Regions from separate parts of the Pseudoalteromonas sp. S558 genome, predicted to be linked through region 1. Evidence: predicted binding sites of a transcription regulator. Region 1 holds the regulator's gene; each other region holds the start of a gene.
What was found. The regulator sigma-54, encoded in region 1, starts transcription at its own class of promoters, with help from an activator protein. The targets are predictions, from matches to a motif close to GTTGGCACGNNNNTNGNNT.
Positions count from the first base shown of each region.

Region 2: CWB66_RS02100 (DUF1328 family protein) is a predicted target of sigma-54. The motif match lies at 3,414-3,432, and genes of this name have one in related genera.
Region 3: fliE (flagellar hook-basal body complex protein FliE) is a predicted target of sigma-54. The motif match lies at 2,695-2,713, and genes of this name have one in related genera.

Region 1 covers NZ_PNDU01000077.1:61,353-66,129, reverse strand. Annotated here, with positions in the region: gene hpf (ribosome hibernation promoting factor) at 1-221, opposite strand, end outside; gene CWB66_RS06235 (RNA polymerase factor sigma-54) at 248-1,747, opposite strand; gene lptB (LPS export ABC transporter ATP-binding protein) at 1,817-2,542, opposite strand; gene lptA (lipopolysaccharide transport periplasmic protein LptA) at 2,539-3,084, opposite strand; gene lptC (LPS export ABC transporter periplasmic protein LptC) at 3,074-3,628, opposite strand; gene kdsC (3-deoxy-manno-octulosonate-8-phosphatase KdsC) at 3,625-4,176, opposite strand; gene CWB66_RS06210 (KpsF/GutQ family sugar-phosphate isomerase) at 4,177-4,777, opposite strand, start outside.
Region 2 covers NZ_PNDU01000023.1:10,743-15,519, forward strand. Annotated here, with positions in the region: gene alaS (alanine--tRNA ligase) at 1-794, shown strand, start outside; gene CWB66_RS02080 (aspartate kinase) at 801-2,018, shown strand; gene csrA (carbon storage regulator CsrA) at 2,110-2,301, shown strand; gene CWB66_RS02090 (YcxB family protein) at 2,353-2,820, opposite strand; gene CWB66_RS02095 (hypothetical protein) at 2,954-3,145, opposite strand; gene CWB66_RS02100 (DUF1328 family protein) at 3,200-3,373, opposite strand; gene CWB66_RS02105 (OadG family protein) at 3,900-4,145, shown strand; gene oadA (sodium-extruding oxaloacetate decarboxylase subunit alpha) at 4,157-4,777, shown strand, end outside.
Region 3 covers NZ_PNDU01000137.1:35,312-40,088, forward strand. Annotated here, with positions in the region: gene fliG (flagellar motor switch protein FliG) at 1-587, opposite strand, end outside; gene fliF (flagellar basal-body MS-ring/collar protein FliF) at 580-2,301, opposite strand; gene fliE (flagellar hook-basal body complex protein FliE) at 2,322-2,654, opposite strand; gene CWB66_RS10920 (sigma-54-dependent transcriptional regulator) at 2,813-4,291, opposite strand; gene CWB66_RS10925 (sensor histidine kinase) at 4,288-4,777, opposite strand, start outside.

The DNA of each region.
Region 1 (4,777 bases):
ATGGCAGCGTACATGTCTTGATGCTCAGTTGAGGCAAATAACTCAGCACCACTAACATGTATTGTTGCCTCTGCTTTTTGGCTTAGTTTTTCTACATCAAGAATGACATGAACATTATTAATATGATCAGAGTGTCTTTCTAGCTTCGCAAATTTGGTATTTATATAGTCTCTTAGTGAATCAGTTAATTCTACGTGACGACCAGTTAAGTTTAGTTGCATAAGCATTACCCTCTTTGTTTTGCGTCTTAAATCAGACTTTTTCGCTGATTTGACGGTGGAATAGCCAGAGATTCGCGATATTTTGCGATTGTACGTCTCGCTACTTTAATTCCTTGCTCAGCCAATATATCCGCTATTTTGCTATCACTCAATGGTTTTGCTGAGTTTTCTGCAGCGATTAATTTTCTGATAAGTGCACGTATTGCTGTAGATGAGCATTCACCGCCATTTTCGGTACTTACATGACTTGAGAAAAAGTATTTAAGCTCAAATATACCCCGAGGTGTATGCATATACTTTTGAGTGGTTACACGCGAAATAGTTGATTCGTGCATTTCCACCATTTCAGCAACATCATTTAAAACCATAGGTTTCATGGCCTCAGGACCATGTTCAAAAAAGCCTTGCTGCTGCTTAACAATGCAGTTAGTTACTTTTAATAATGTATCGTTTCTACTTTCTAAGCTTTTAATAAACCATTTAGCTTCTTGTAAATGCGAGCGTATAAACTGGCTATCACCGCTTGATTTAACCGTGCGAGACATCGCAGCATATTGGCTGTTTACGCGAATTTTTGGCATGCTATCTGGATTTAGTTCAACAACCCAGCGGCCTTTAATTTTTTTCACTGACACATCAGGAATTACATACTCAGACTCTTCCCTAACAATCGTATCTGCAGGCTTTGGGTTTAGCGTATGAATGAGTGTCATTACTTCTTTAAGCTCTTCTTCTTTGAGCTTCGTTTTTTTCATTAATGTACGATAGTCGCGAGCTGCTAATAAGTCTATGTGCTCGGTTAAAATCATTTTTGTTTCATTAATATAGGGTGTTTCTTTATCAAACTGGTTAAGTTGAATGCACAAACACTCTTGTAAACTACGCGCTGCTATACCTACAGGATCAAATAATTGAATGCGTTTTAAAACAGCTTCTATTTCATCAAGTTCAACTTCATTATCATCTTCGTTTTCTTGGTTGAAGCTTTCGAGAATCTCTTCACAACTCAGTGTTAAAATGCCTGAATCATCTACTGCTTCTACAATAGCAATCGCAATCGCTTCATCAGTAGGGCTAAATGGCGTTAGTTGAAGTTGCCACATTAAATACTCGTGGAGCGTTTCCGTAGAGGCACCTTGGTATATAGACTCGTCTTCAGGCATTGGACCTGATGAGGAGGCTGGAGCTGCACTCATGTACTCGTCCCAGCTAACATCCATCGCCATGTCGTCACTTACCGTATCTTTAGCAAGTGCTTCGCCGCTGTCTTGTTCGTATTCGCTTGGAGCATCGTCGGCAGATGCGCTAACTGTTATATCATCGGTGTCTGCTTTTTGTTCATTTTTACCTGCAGCGTCTTCAGAATAGTCTTGTTCCTCAACCTCTAAAAGTGGGTTGCTGTCGAGCGCTTCTTGTATTTCTTGCTGGAGATCCAATGTACTGAGTTGCAACAAACGAATAGCTTGTTGCAATTGTGGAGTCATTGTAAGTTGCTGGCCCATGCGCAGCTGTAGTGATTGCCTCATGTATCTCTAACAATCCTTTTATGTTGTTATAATTAATACTAGCAGATGCTTAAAGACATGGCGTAAATGTTACAGCCTAAATTGCTCGCCTAAGTAAACATCGCGTACTGTTTTGTCATTTAATACGTGTTCTGGAGTACCTGATGCAATCAGCTCTCCATGAGAAACAATGTAGGCTTTTTCGCAAACATCAAGGGTTTCTCTTACGTTATGATCGGTAATTAACACACCAATCCCACGATTTTTAAGATGTTCTATGATTTTTTTTATATCAAGTACAGAGATTGGGTCAACGCCCGCAAACGGTTCATCTAATAATATAAACTTGGGATTAGCCGCTAATGCGCGGGCTATCTCTACGCGGCGACGTTCACCACCCGATAACGCCATACCTTGGCTGTCACGGATATGTTGAATATTAAATTCGTCTAATAAATTATTTAGTGTATCTTCTCTTTGCTGCTTCTTAAGCTCTTTACGTGTTTCTAAAATTGCCATTAAGTTTTGATAAACAGTTAGCTTTCTAAAAATTGAAGACTCTTGTGGTAAGTAGCCTATGCCTAATCTAGCACGACTGTGCATAGGTAAAAGAGTAATATCGTTATCGTCGATAGATATTTTTCCTTTATCGCTAGGTACTAAGCCCACAATCATATAAAACGTGGTGGTTTTACCAGCGCCGTTTGGGCCAAGTAAGCCAACAATACTGCCAGCTTTAACTTCAAGGCCGACGTTTTTTACAACTTCACGGCCTTTATAGCTTTTGGCTAATAGTTCTGCTTTTAATGTGCTCATGGTTGGCCTTTATCGCTTGTTTTACTTTTTTTAGCTTCAATAGGCACTAAAATTGTGTGAACGCGATCCGTTGAATTTTCATCTTTTTCAGCGCTAATTAATTGCTGTTCTATGTCGTAAGTAATACTTTTTGCATTTATTTTTTGCCCAGCTTGCGATACTTGCGCATTACCAACAAGCGTTAAAAAACGCTTAGATACATCGTAACGCACTTCATCAGCACTTGCGCTCATAGTCGTGCCGTCGGGTTGTTTTTCTTCAAAATGTGCCGGACTGCCTGTGGCAATTAATAGCTGCTTATTATCACCGAGCTCTTCGCGTTTGTGTACTTCTAAGCGGTCGGCGGTAATGCGGCGATTTCCGTGAATAATTTCAACGTTTTTCTCGAAAATACCCACATTGGCTTTTAATTGGCCTTCTTGTTTATCGGCACTTATTGAGATTTGGTTGGCAGCCGGTTGATTCGACTGCTCTGCTGCATTACTGTTAAATGCTAATAAAAACGTTGGGATAATAAGTATTTTTGAAAATTTATTGGTCATAATATATGGTTCGCGTATGGTTAATAAGTTTTATCACTTCGGTTTTTAGATCGGCTTCAAGGCCTTTACCAGTGATCTTTAAATTAGGTCCAGTTACAACTACAGGTTGCTCTGAGCGCATTGTCAGTAGCTTTATATCTACTTGAATATTATCGGCATCGATTTTTTCTATCATTGCTTTATCGGTTAGATTTTTAGCGACAACATTACCTTCTAAAATTAATTGTTTACCTTCGTACAGGGTTGCTTCATCAGCATTAATGCGCCAAGCCTGTTTTTCGTTATATAAAGTAAAAATAGGTTTTTCAAAAAAGGTAAAACCTAATTGTTGATATAACTCCATTTTGGCAGCAGTCACTTTGTGACTTATTTTGCCCTGCTCATCATACGCAGTTTGTTTTAGTTCTATTGCAGTATAATCAGGCTCAGCTATAACCTCAGATGCGCTCTGTGTAGTAATGTTTGTTTGCGTAAAATAAGGGTACCAAAGCCAAACCATACAGCTGATGAATAAAACGCTTAATATTATGCGCGCTATATTCATGAACTTGTACCTTGTGTGGTCAGTGGGTGCCCATTTTCTAGCATTAATAAGTCTGTAAGCTCTCTTACTGCACCGAAGCCGCCAGACATTTGTGTGGTGTAGTGTGACAGGCGCTTAATTAGCGGGTGAGCATCGTTAACAGCGACTGCAAAGCCAACTAATTCCATCACTGGCATGTCAGGACCATCATCACCAATATAAGCAATTTGTTCATCCGTTAGATCAAGTTTATGTTTTAGTTCTTCATAAGCAACGAGTTTATTTTCTTGACCTTGGTAGATGTGTTGTATGGTCAAGCTACTCATACGGTTTTGTACAATTTGCGAGTGACGTCCAGTAATAACCGCAACGTTAAAGCCGCTATTAATGAGCGCTTTTATACCAAACCCATCTTTAGTATTAAATGCTTTTAGTTCTTCACCTTGGTTGCCTAAGTAAATACGCCCATCAGAAAATACACCATCAATATCGCAAATAAGCAATTTTACTTTTTTAGCACGTGCTTTAGCATCATCGCTTAGCGGTTGATAGAGTTCTTCAAATTGCATTTATAATACTCCTGCTTTCAATAAGTCTTGCATATTTAGTGCACCGATAGGCTGGTTTTGCTCATTGACAATAATTAAACCATTAATACGTTTATGTTCCATAATATTAAGTGCTTCGGCAGCCAGCATGTCTTGGGTTGCGGTCGTACATGATTTAGTCATTACTTCGCTAATTTGCGTGGTATGAATATCAACTCGTTGCTCTAAAATGCGACGTAAATCGCCATCAGTAAATAGTCCCGTTAACTGTTGGTTTTCATCAACAATAGAGGTCATTCCTAAACCTTTAGCTGACATTTCAATCAGTGCGTCTTTTACTGTTTGTGAAATATTAATAATAGGCGTGTTTGCGCCGCCGTGCATAACATCTTTCAAAGTAAGTAATAAGCGTTTGCCCAAGCTGCCACCTGGATGTGAAAGTGCAAAGTCATCGGCAGTAAATCCACGGGCTTCTAAAAGGGCGACAGCTATTGCATCGCCCATAGCAAGTGTTGCTGTGGTACTTGCTGTTGGTGCGAGGCCTAACGGGCAGGCTTCTTGTTCTACTTTTATGCATACGTGTACGTTTGCAAGTGTTGCCATGGTTGACTTTTCATTACCC
Region 2 (4,777 bases), on a different contig from region 1:
TTGAGCGCGTAGTTAATGACGAAATTCGTCGTAATTTTGCACTTAATACTGAGCTTATGGCTATTGATGATGCTAAAGCTAAAGGCGCTATGGCGTTGTTTGGCGAAAAGTACGATGACGAAGTACGTGTAGTAACCATTGGTGACTACTCTATTGAGCTTTGTGGTGGTACTCACGTTGAACGCGCAGGCGACATTGGTTTATTCAAAATTGTATCTGAAAGCGGTATTGCCGCAGGCGTACGCCGTATTGAAGCCGTAACCGGTGCAGATGCTGTAGCGTACGTTAGCGAGCAAGAGCAACAACTTAGCGATGTTGCGGCTTTAGTTAAAGGCGATAGTGCATCAGTTCTTGAAAAAGTAACTGCTTTACTTGAGAAGTCAAAAAGCCTTGAAAAGCAAATTGCGCAACTTAACGATAAGTTGGCAAGTGCAGCGGGTGCGTCTTTACTCGATTCGATTGTTGAAATAAACGGTGTTAAGCTACTTGTAGCAAACGTTGAAGGTACTGAATCTAAAGCACTGCGCGGTATGGTTGATGACCTTAAAAACAAAATTGGCTCAGGTGTTATTGCACTAGGTGTTGCCAGTGGCGACAAAGTAAGCCTAATTGCCGGTGTAACGAAAGACCTAACAGGCAAAGTAAAAGCCGGTGAGTTAGTTAATCATATGGCAGGCCAAGTAGGTGGTAAAGGTGGCGGTCGTCCAGATATGGCACAAGCCGGTGGTAGTGAGCCACAAAACCTTGCTACTGCACTGGATAGCGTTACTGCTTGGTTAACTGAGCGTACTTAAGCCTAAGTGGCGCTTATTGTTCAAAAGTTCGGTGGCACTTCGGTCGGCTCAATAGAGCGAATTGAAGCGGTTGCCGACCTTGTTGTAAAAACCAGACAACAAGGACATCAAGTGGTTGTGGTGCTCTCGGCTATGTCGGGAGAAACCAACCGCTTAATTAATCTTGCCAAACAAATAGATACTCGCCCGAGTAGCCGTGAACTCGATGTACTTATTAGCACTGGAGAGCAGGTTTCTGTATCACTGCTCGCTATGGCTATTATAAAACGTGGCCACTCAGCGGTGAGTTTATTAGCCGATCAAGTCAATATATTAACCGATAACATGTTTGGTAAAGCTCGCATTGCAGAGGTTGCTGCTACGCGCTTAAAGCATGAGCTTGAGCATAATCGTATTGCTATTATTGCTGGGTTTCAGGGACGTGATATTGAGGGCAACATTACAACGCTTGGACGCGGTGGCACCGATACATCGGCTGTCGAAATAGCAGCAGCCATAAAAGCCGACGAATGCCAGATCTATACAGACGTTGACGGCGTATATACTACAGATCCTCGTGTCGAGCCCAACGCGCGCAGAATGGGCCAAGTTACATTTGCTGAAATGCTGGAGCTGGCAAGTTTAGGGGCGAAAGTTTTGCATATACGCTCAGTAGAAGCTGCAGGTAGGCACAATGTGCCACTTAGGGTGCTTTCGAGCTTTAATCCCGATGAAGGCACGTTAATAAGTTTTGAGGAGAGCGATATGCCAAACAAGGTGGTATCGGGAATTGCGTTTAATCGCGATGAGTGCTTAATTAAAGTAGAAGACGTTCCAGCAGGTACGCAAAATCTTTCAAAAATATTGAAACTTTTTGCCGATAATGGCATCGAAATAGATATGATTAATCAAGTTAATCATAACTTTGAAAAAATAGACTATGCTTTTACAGTGCACTCGAATGATTACCTGCAAGCACTTGAATTAATCTCTGAGCAACAAGTTCAACTCGGTGCTCAAAATGTAGGCGGGTTAACCACAGTTGCTAAAGTGTCTGCTGTGGGGATGGGTATGAAATCGCATTCTGGTGTCGCTAGTTTATTTTTTGATGCATTAGCACAGGAAAACATTAATGTTGTTTTAGTGTCTACTTCAGAGATTAAAATTTCAGTTTTAATAGATGAAAAGTACCTAGAGTTGGCTGTTCGTGCATTACATAAAGCATTTTTAACAGAAAATGAATAGATTGGTAGTTTTTACTTACTTTTCAGTCTGATTTTCATTAATATGTTTAAGCGGAATCTTATAATTTATATTGGAACATGGGAGCAATAGAATGCTAATACTAACTCGTAGAGTGGGTGAAACCCTAATGATTGGTGACGAAGTAACAGTTACCGTGCTAGGTGTTAAAGGAAATCAAGTTCGAATCGGTGTTAATGCACCAAAAGACGTATCAGTGCATCGTGAAGAGATTTATATGCGCATACAAGCTGAAAAGTCGAACCCAAATCCGGGCAATGCTTAATCAACACGTATAAATAGCTGAGTACTTTACTGGGCTATATTAAAAAACCACTCATTGAGTGGTTTTTTTGCTTATGAAATCGAGTATTTCAGAGCTGAGAATTTGCTTTGAAATATACTGCATACCGCTTTTATTTTGAAGCAGGATACCTTGCTGCGTATCTATTACTGTATTGATGTCTTGCCATGCTAATTGATAGTTTTTGTAATGATTGGCAGATTTAATACCGTCGTCATCGAAGGTAAGTGTTACTTCTGAGCCAGAAGCTCTACTAAGCATTTGTCTGGTTACCCACCAAGGTCTGCGATAGTAAAAAGCGACGCACTCTAGTACACCAAGCATAATCAAAAACGATCCTAAGTAGTGATCATTTAACCCATAAATACCAAATAAACCAAGTGCAACGAGCAACACAAGTAAAAAATACTTAGGTTTTGCGCGTTTACTGTAAGGCAGTGATTCATCAAAGCACTCGTAAAAATAGGGTTTATCGAGTGTGTAGGTCGTTGTAAGTGCCATATTATCTTATTTAAAGTATCATTTTTTTCTATTTTAACAAGCTAACCTCTAAATGAGCAGCTTTATAGTCAGTGATTTTATTGCAGACACAAAAAAACGGCTCAAGAGCCGTTTTTTAGCGGTGCTAAAAGTATTAACAGTTAGTTTCTTCAGCGTTTACGCCTTCTTTAACTTCTTCGCATGCATCTTCTACTTTGTTCTGCACGTCGGTTACTGCTTCGTCAATACGTTCGCCTGCGTCTTCTGCGTGGTTGTCTTCACAACCCATGATGAAAAAACTTGCGAATAGACCAATTAGTGCTGCTTTTAAAGTTGTAGATTTCATAATGTGATTCCTTGTAAGTTTAAATTAAATTTTAGTGTTAGGTTAGTGCTTTATCTACCTGGGAGATTTTCCACGTAGTGCACCTGAAACTAATGAAATCACTAAAAGTACTATAAAGATAAAAAATATAATTTTTGCTATACCAGCTGCGGCACCTGCGATGCCACCAAAACCTAACACTGCAGCGATTAAAGCAATAACTAGAAATGTAATTGTCCAGCGTAACATTGTTTTCTCCTTGGTTTATAAATTTTGCTCGCAATAACTAATGCCAGTTACATGCCAATATTTATTTTTGTTTAATATCATGGGGTTATGGTTTTTGTGCGTTTTTGATTTTTAATTGGTTAGTAACTTTTACGCTTTGTTATGTAACTTATTCACACTACTGAAAATTACTGAAAATTACTGATAAATATTTACTGGATATATTTTATTTGGTAAGACCAATTTGCAATTGTGAGGTTGCTTTATGATTTTTATAATTTTTAATGTCTATTTTTACTAGGTTAAATAGTTAATTAACAACTTATATATAATTTTTAGCTATAGTTGTTATTCACTCTATGTATTGTAGGTCCTGTTTTTATTGGCCTACAGCATGTAAATTAATTGGGTGGTATGTTGTTTTAAGATTAATTGGTTTTACCAATTTACAAGGTGTAGACAAAGTTATTGGTTTTGTTATCATCCAATGAATAAATATTTAATTAAATTGATTTTTTATTTCAATGTAGGTTTCAAGGGGAAATAAATGGATATAGGTGCTCTACTCACAACAGCTGGTAGTTTAATGCTCACCGGTATGGTTGGGGTGTTTGTATTTCTGTCGATATTAATTGGTGCAGTAACGCTTATGTCTAGTTTGGTAACGCGCTTTAGCGAACCAGAGGTAGCATCACCAGCTAAATCGCCATCTTTTAAATCTCAAGGTGTGCCTAATGAGCACATCGCTGCTATTAGTGCTGCCATTGCTCAGTACAAATCAAATAATAAATAAGGGGCACATTCATGGCTAAATTAAAATTAACAGAATTGGTATTACGCGACGCGCACCAATCATTACTCGCAACCCGAATGCGCCTTGACGATATGCTGCCAATTGCTAGTAAATTAGATAATGCAGGTTATTGGTCTATTGAATCGTGGGGTGGTGCTACATTTGATTCGTGTATTCGTTATTTAGGCGAAGACCCATGGGAACGTATTCGTGCACTTAAAAAAGCAATGCCTAATACTAAACAGCAAATGTTATTACGTGGTCAAAACTTATTAGGTTACCGCCATTACGCAGATGACGTGGTTGAAAAATTTGTAGAGCGCGCACATAAAAATGGTGTTGATGTTTTTCGTATTTTTGATGCAATGAACGATGTACGTAACCTTGAAACAGCGATTAAAGCGGCTATAAAAGTAGGCGCACATGCTCAAGGTACTATTTCTTATACTGTAAGCCCTGTACACACGCTTGATATGTGGCTAACGCTAGCTAAGCAATTAGAAGATTTAGGTTGCCACTCAATTTGTATTAAAGATATGGCGGGTTTATTAAAACCATACGACGCTGAAAAACTAATTAAAGCACTTAAAGAAACCGTCTCGGTTCCTATTGCTATGCAGTGCCACGCTACA
Region 3 (4,777 bases), on a different contig from region 1:
AATTGTTTTTCCATAATCTCATTAAGTTCTTGTAATGCAGCTGGCTGTACTTCTTCAAGGTTAGCAATACGCATTGTTAAATCTAAACGTACTTTTTCAGGAAATTGAGCGAGTATTTCGGCTGATTGCTCCGGTTCTAAGTAGGATAAAACAATCGTTTGGATTTGCGGATGTTCATTACGAATAATGTTCGCCACTTGCTTTGAGTCCATCCATTTTAATGAATCAAGACCTTTAGCGCCTGAGCCCATTACTATTTGATCAATAAGACTTGCCGCTTTATCTTCACCAAGTGCTGCAGTAAGCGCCTTCTTAATAAAGTCCTCAGATTGAAAACCTATAGTGCTAAAGCTTTGAATTTGTTCTATAAATAAGTTATGTACAGCACTTATTTTGGCTTGCGACAAATCATCTAAATTTGCCATTGCCATACCGACTTTTTGAACTTGCTTAGGCTCAAGGTGTTTGAGTATTTGTGCGGCATCCTCTTCGGTTAAACTTAAAAGTAATATAGCCGCTTTATCTACACCATCTAGCTTATCAACATCAAATGCTGCTGGTAGTTGTTTTTGTTCTTGATCAGTCATCTTCTGTTAACCACGCTTTCACTACTTGTGATGATAGTTCTGGTTCATTGGCAACAAGGGCACGAATCGCTTTAAGTAAGTCTTCGTCACCGTGCAGGTCTGGTAACTGTAGTGTACCATCGCTTGAGAAACCAATTGAAGCAGAATCAAAGTCTTTATTTAGCATATCTAGTGTACTGTCGCCAATATCAACACCTGAACTGAGTGCATCGTCATCATAATCCTCTAACGTATCGTCTGGGTAGATTAGGCGCTTAAGCATTGGTTTAACGACAGCCATGATTAGTACAATAATAACCAAGGCCCCCAGTCCTAAGCGAACCATTTTCAAGAACCAATCCTGCTCCCAAATTGGCAACTCAAGATTTAAGCCGCTTTCTTCACGAACAAAAGGAACAGTAACAACTTCCAGTGCATCACCACGTTGCATATCAAAGCCTACACCACCTTGTAATAAGCGTCGAATATTTGACAATGCTTCTACAGAGCGTGGTGTCATGGTGGTTTCACCGTTTTCGCCCACTTTTGCTATATAATCAACCGCAACCGATACACTTATACGGCGTATGACACCTGTTTGTTGACGCCTATGTGAAATAGTCGTGTCAAGTTCATAGTTACGTGTTGCTTCTTTATGGCTGCGACTTGGTGAGCTTGCTGTACCGGCACCACCTTCAGTCACGGATTCAGGAATATCGGAATTAACTGGTGGTTGATTGGTCAGTGCACCTGGAATACCGATAGCTAAACCACCAATATTATTTTCTTCAAACGTGGTTTCACTTCGCACCGCAGGTAAATCTGGATTGTAACGCTTTTGCGTTTCTTCGACCGCACTAAAGTCCATACTCAAATCAACTTGTGCCGTATAGTTTGCAAGCCCGACGATTGGAATTAAAATACTGTCTATTTTTTCAAGGTATTCTTGTTCACGCTTTCTCTCTAAATCGTATTCTTTACGCGAGCGTGCTGCCAATAAACTTTGCGAACCTGAATTTAATAAGCGACCATTTTGATCAGTAACTGTCACACGTGAGGGCTCTAAACCTTGTACTGCAGAAGCAATCATATCTACAACTGAATCGACTTCTTCTCTATCGAGTGAACGTCCACGCTTTAGTGTTAATACAACGGTAGCTGAGGGCTTTTTTTCTCTGCGAGCAAACACATTTTCTTTTGGAATAGCTAACAATACTTTAGCGCGGGTGATGTTATTAAGCTCTTCGATTGTGCGTGCTAGTTGCTGTTCACGACCATGCTTTAAACGCTCTCGTTCAAGACGTTGGCTTACACCAAAGCCCATATCTTGCATTATAATATCTGAGCCTGAAGTCGGACCTTGCTCTAGGCCTTCTCGAGTCATTAGCAATTTAATATTTTGGTATTCAGTTTCATCAACTGACACCACATTACCATCAAGTTGATAATCAATTTTTTGCGCATCTAAAAAATCAAGCGTTTGAATAAGCTCTTCAGTTTGCATTTTACCAAGCGGGCGCATATCTGGCTGACGAGCCCAAATAATGATAAATATCGCGATAGCCAAACAAATGGCCAGTGCAATAACAAGTGTTACTTGGCGTAATATATCAACACCATTTAAAGCACTTAAATAGCCCGACTTTTGTTCTTGTTGATCATCACTATCACTTTGGTCGATGCCGATATCGCCATCGGCGAGAGCAAGATCTGTAGATTGATTAGATTGCGCCACAATTATTCTCCACTACCTAGTTAAACAGGCATATTCATAATTTCTTTGTAAGCTTCAACAAGTTTATTACGAACTTGTACCGTCGCTTCAAATGCAACTGAAGACTTTTGAGAAGCAATCATTGCCTCAGCGAGTGATACACTTCGGTCGCCCATTTCAACTGCTTTTACTTTTTTACTTGTGTCTTGTTGAAGCTCATGCACTGTATTTAGCGCATTACTCAACATATCACCAAATTGTGCAGAAGATGTAGAGTTTACCTGAGTAGGTATTTTATTAAGTTGATCATTACGGCCAGCTTCTAGGGCCATTGATTGCATTTCTTGAAATACAGCGCTATTTTGAATTTTCATAATTTATCTCTGACAATGCAGTTTACTATTACAGTCAATAAAGCATAAAACATGCCAAATAAATTAAACTTAAAATACAAAGGGTTAAGAGATGATTTAGTGAGTCATAGTTTTGACAACCCTAAATTCAACTGCTTGAATTTAGGGCTTAAGAAAGATTATGCTGGAAGAGAAATACCTAGATCACGCATTTGCGCTAATTTATACCGTAAAGTACGAGGGCTAATACCCAGCGTCTCTGCCACATCTTTTCGTTTACCTTGGCAGCGTGCAAGTGTTTCTAAAATGATGCGATGCTCTTTATCTTTAAGCTCATCTTTATAACTTCCGGTCTCAGCTGCGAGTAAATCATGCTTTGGCTGATCAGCCGTTATATTTTTTTCATCATCGTTTTGCTTATCATAATAAGCTGAACTTAACGTGCTTTTTTCTTTATTTTCTGTTGAAATCTCTGATGCTTTTTCAGCTTCGAGGACAGATGTAGATGTAGCGTCCATAACAAAATTACTCGGTGCTAAATTTTCAATGAAAATAGCATGTTCGTTTATGGTGTCGCCTGTTCGTAATATAAGAGCACGCTGAATCACGTTATCAAGTTCGCGAACATTACCAGGCCAAGTATGGGCCAGTAGCTTTTCTTCAGCTACTTTATCCAAATAAGCCATCGGCTCTTTGCTTTTAGTTATATGACGTTCAATTAAATGCTTAGCTAATATAACAATATCACCTGGGCGCTGACACAATGGTCTCCACATTAATGGAAAAACATTGAGGCGATAATATAGATCTTCTCTAAATTGATTTTTAGCAACCGCTTCTTTTAAATCGCGGTTACTGGTTGCTAATACTCGCACATCAAGCTGAATTGTTTTACGACCACCTAAACGCTCAACTTCACGCTCTTGTAACACGCGCAGTAGTTTAGCTTGTAAAGCTAAATCCATTTCGGTAATTTCATCAAGTAAAATCGTACCGCCTTGAGCTTGTTCAAATTTTCCTGGACACGCCTGGATTGCACCTGTAAATGCGCCCTTTTCGTAGCCAAACAAAGTGGCTTCAAGCATATTTTCAGGAATAGCTGCACAGTTAATAGCAACAAATGGTTCATTACAGCGATTTGATTTATCGTGAATATAACGTGCTAAAACCTCTTTACCAGACCCGCTTGGTCCAAGCACCATGACACTGGCTTCAGAACGTGCAACTTTACTGGCAAGTTCTAATAGCTGAATACTGGTTGGATCGGCAACAATAGGACCGTCTGTCTCTTTTGGTTTTTCGGGTAAATAGCGACTCACCATGTTCAATAGCACTTCTGGTGCAAATGGTTTTGCCATGTAATCAATAGCCCCTAAGCGCATTGCTTCCACGGCATCATCAATTGTGGCATAAGCTGTCATCATTAAAACAGGTAAGTCTGGATGATTTAATTTTATACTGCGAAGTAAATCTAGGCCACTCATTGCGCCCATTTGTACATCACTCACCACCAATGAAAATGACTCTTTTTTTAGCAATAACATAGCTTGCTCAGCGCTATTCGCTGCTACGCAGTCAATACCTGACATTTCAAGTGTATCAATTAAGGCTTCTCGTAGCCCTGCATCATCTTCTACAACTAAAATAGTGTTACTCATAATGATTCCTCTAATTTAGATGCTGTACGAATTGGCAAAAGCAAACTAAAGCAAGCCCCACCGTGTGTATTATTATCAACTTCAACACGTCCTTGGTGTGCATGAGCGACAGAACTAACCACCGCTAAACCTAAACCAGTGCCTTGGCTTTTAGTTGTAAAAAATGGTTCAAATATTTTATCGGCTTTCCCTAAATCAATACCAGGGCCGTTATCGCTGACACTAATACGCACAAAGTCATGATCTTTTCTATCCGTTGATGCGCTCAAATGAACCTTGGCACCTGCCCCAATCACTTGAATACTGTTGTGTATTAAATTTTGTATAGCGCTGGCAATTGCTGTTTTATTACCCGTGATCTGTATGTCAGGCTCGGGTAAGCTAACGTCTAGCTCGCTTTCATTTAGCGTAACCATTACATCGGCTCCTACTTTTACTTCACTAAGTAGCTGCTGCATGGATACTTGCTCTACAACATGCTGGTCA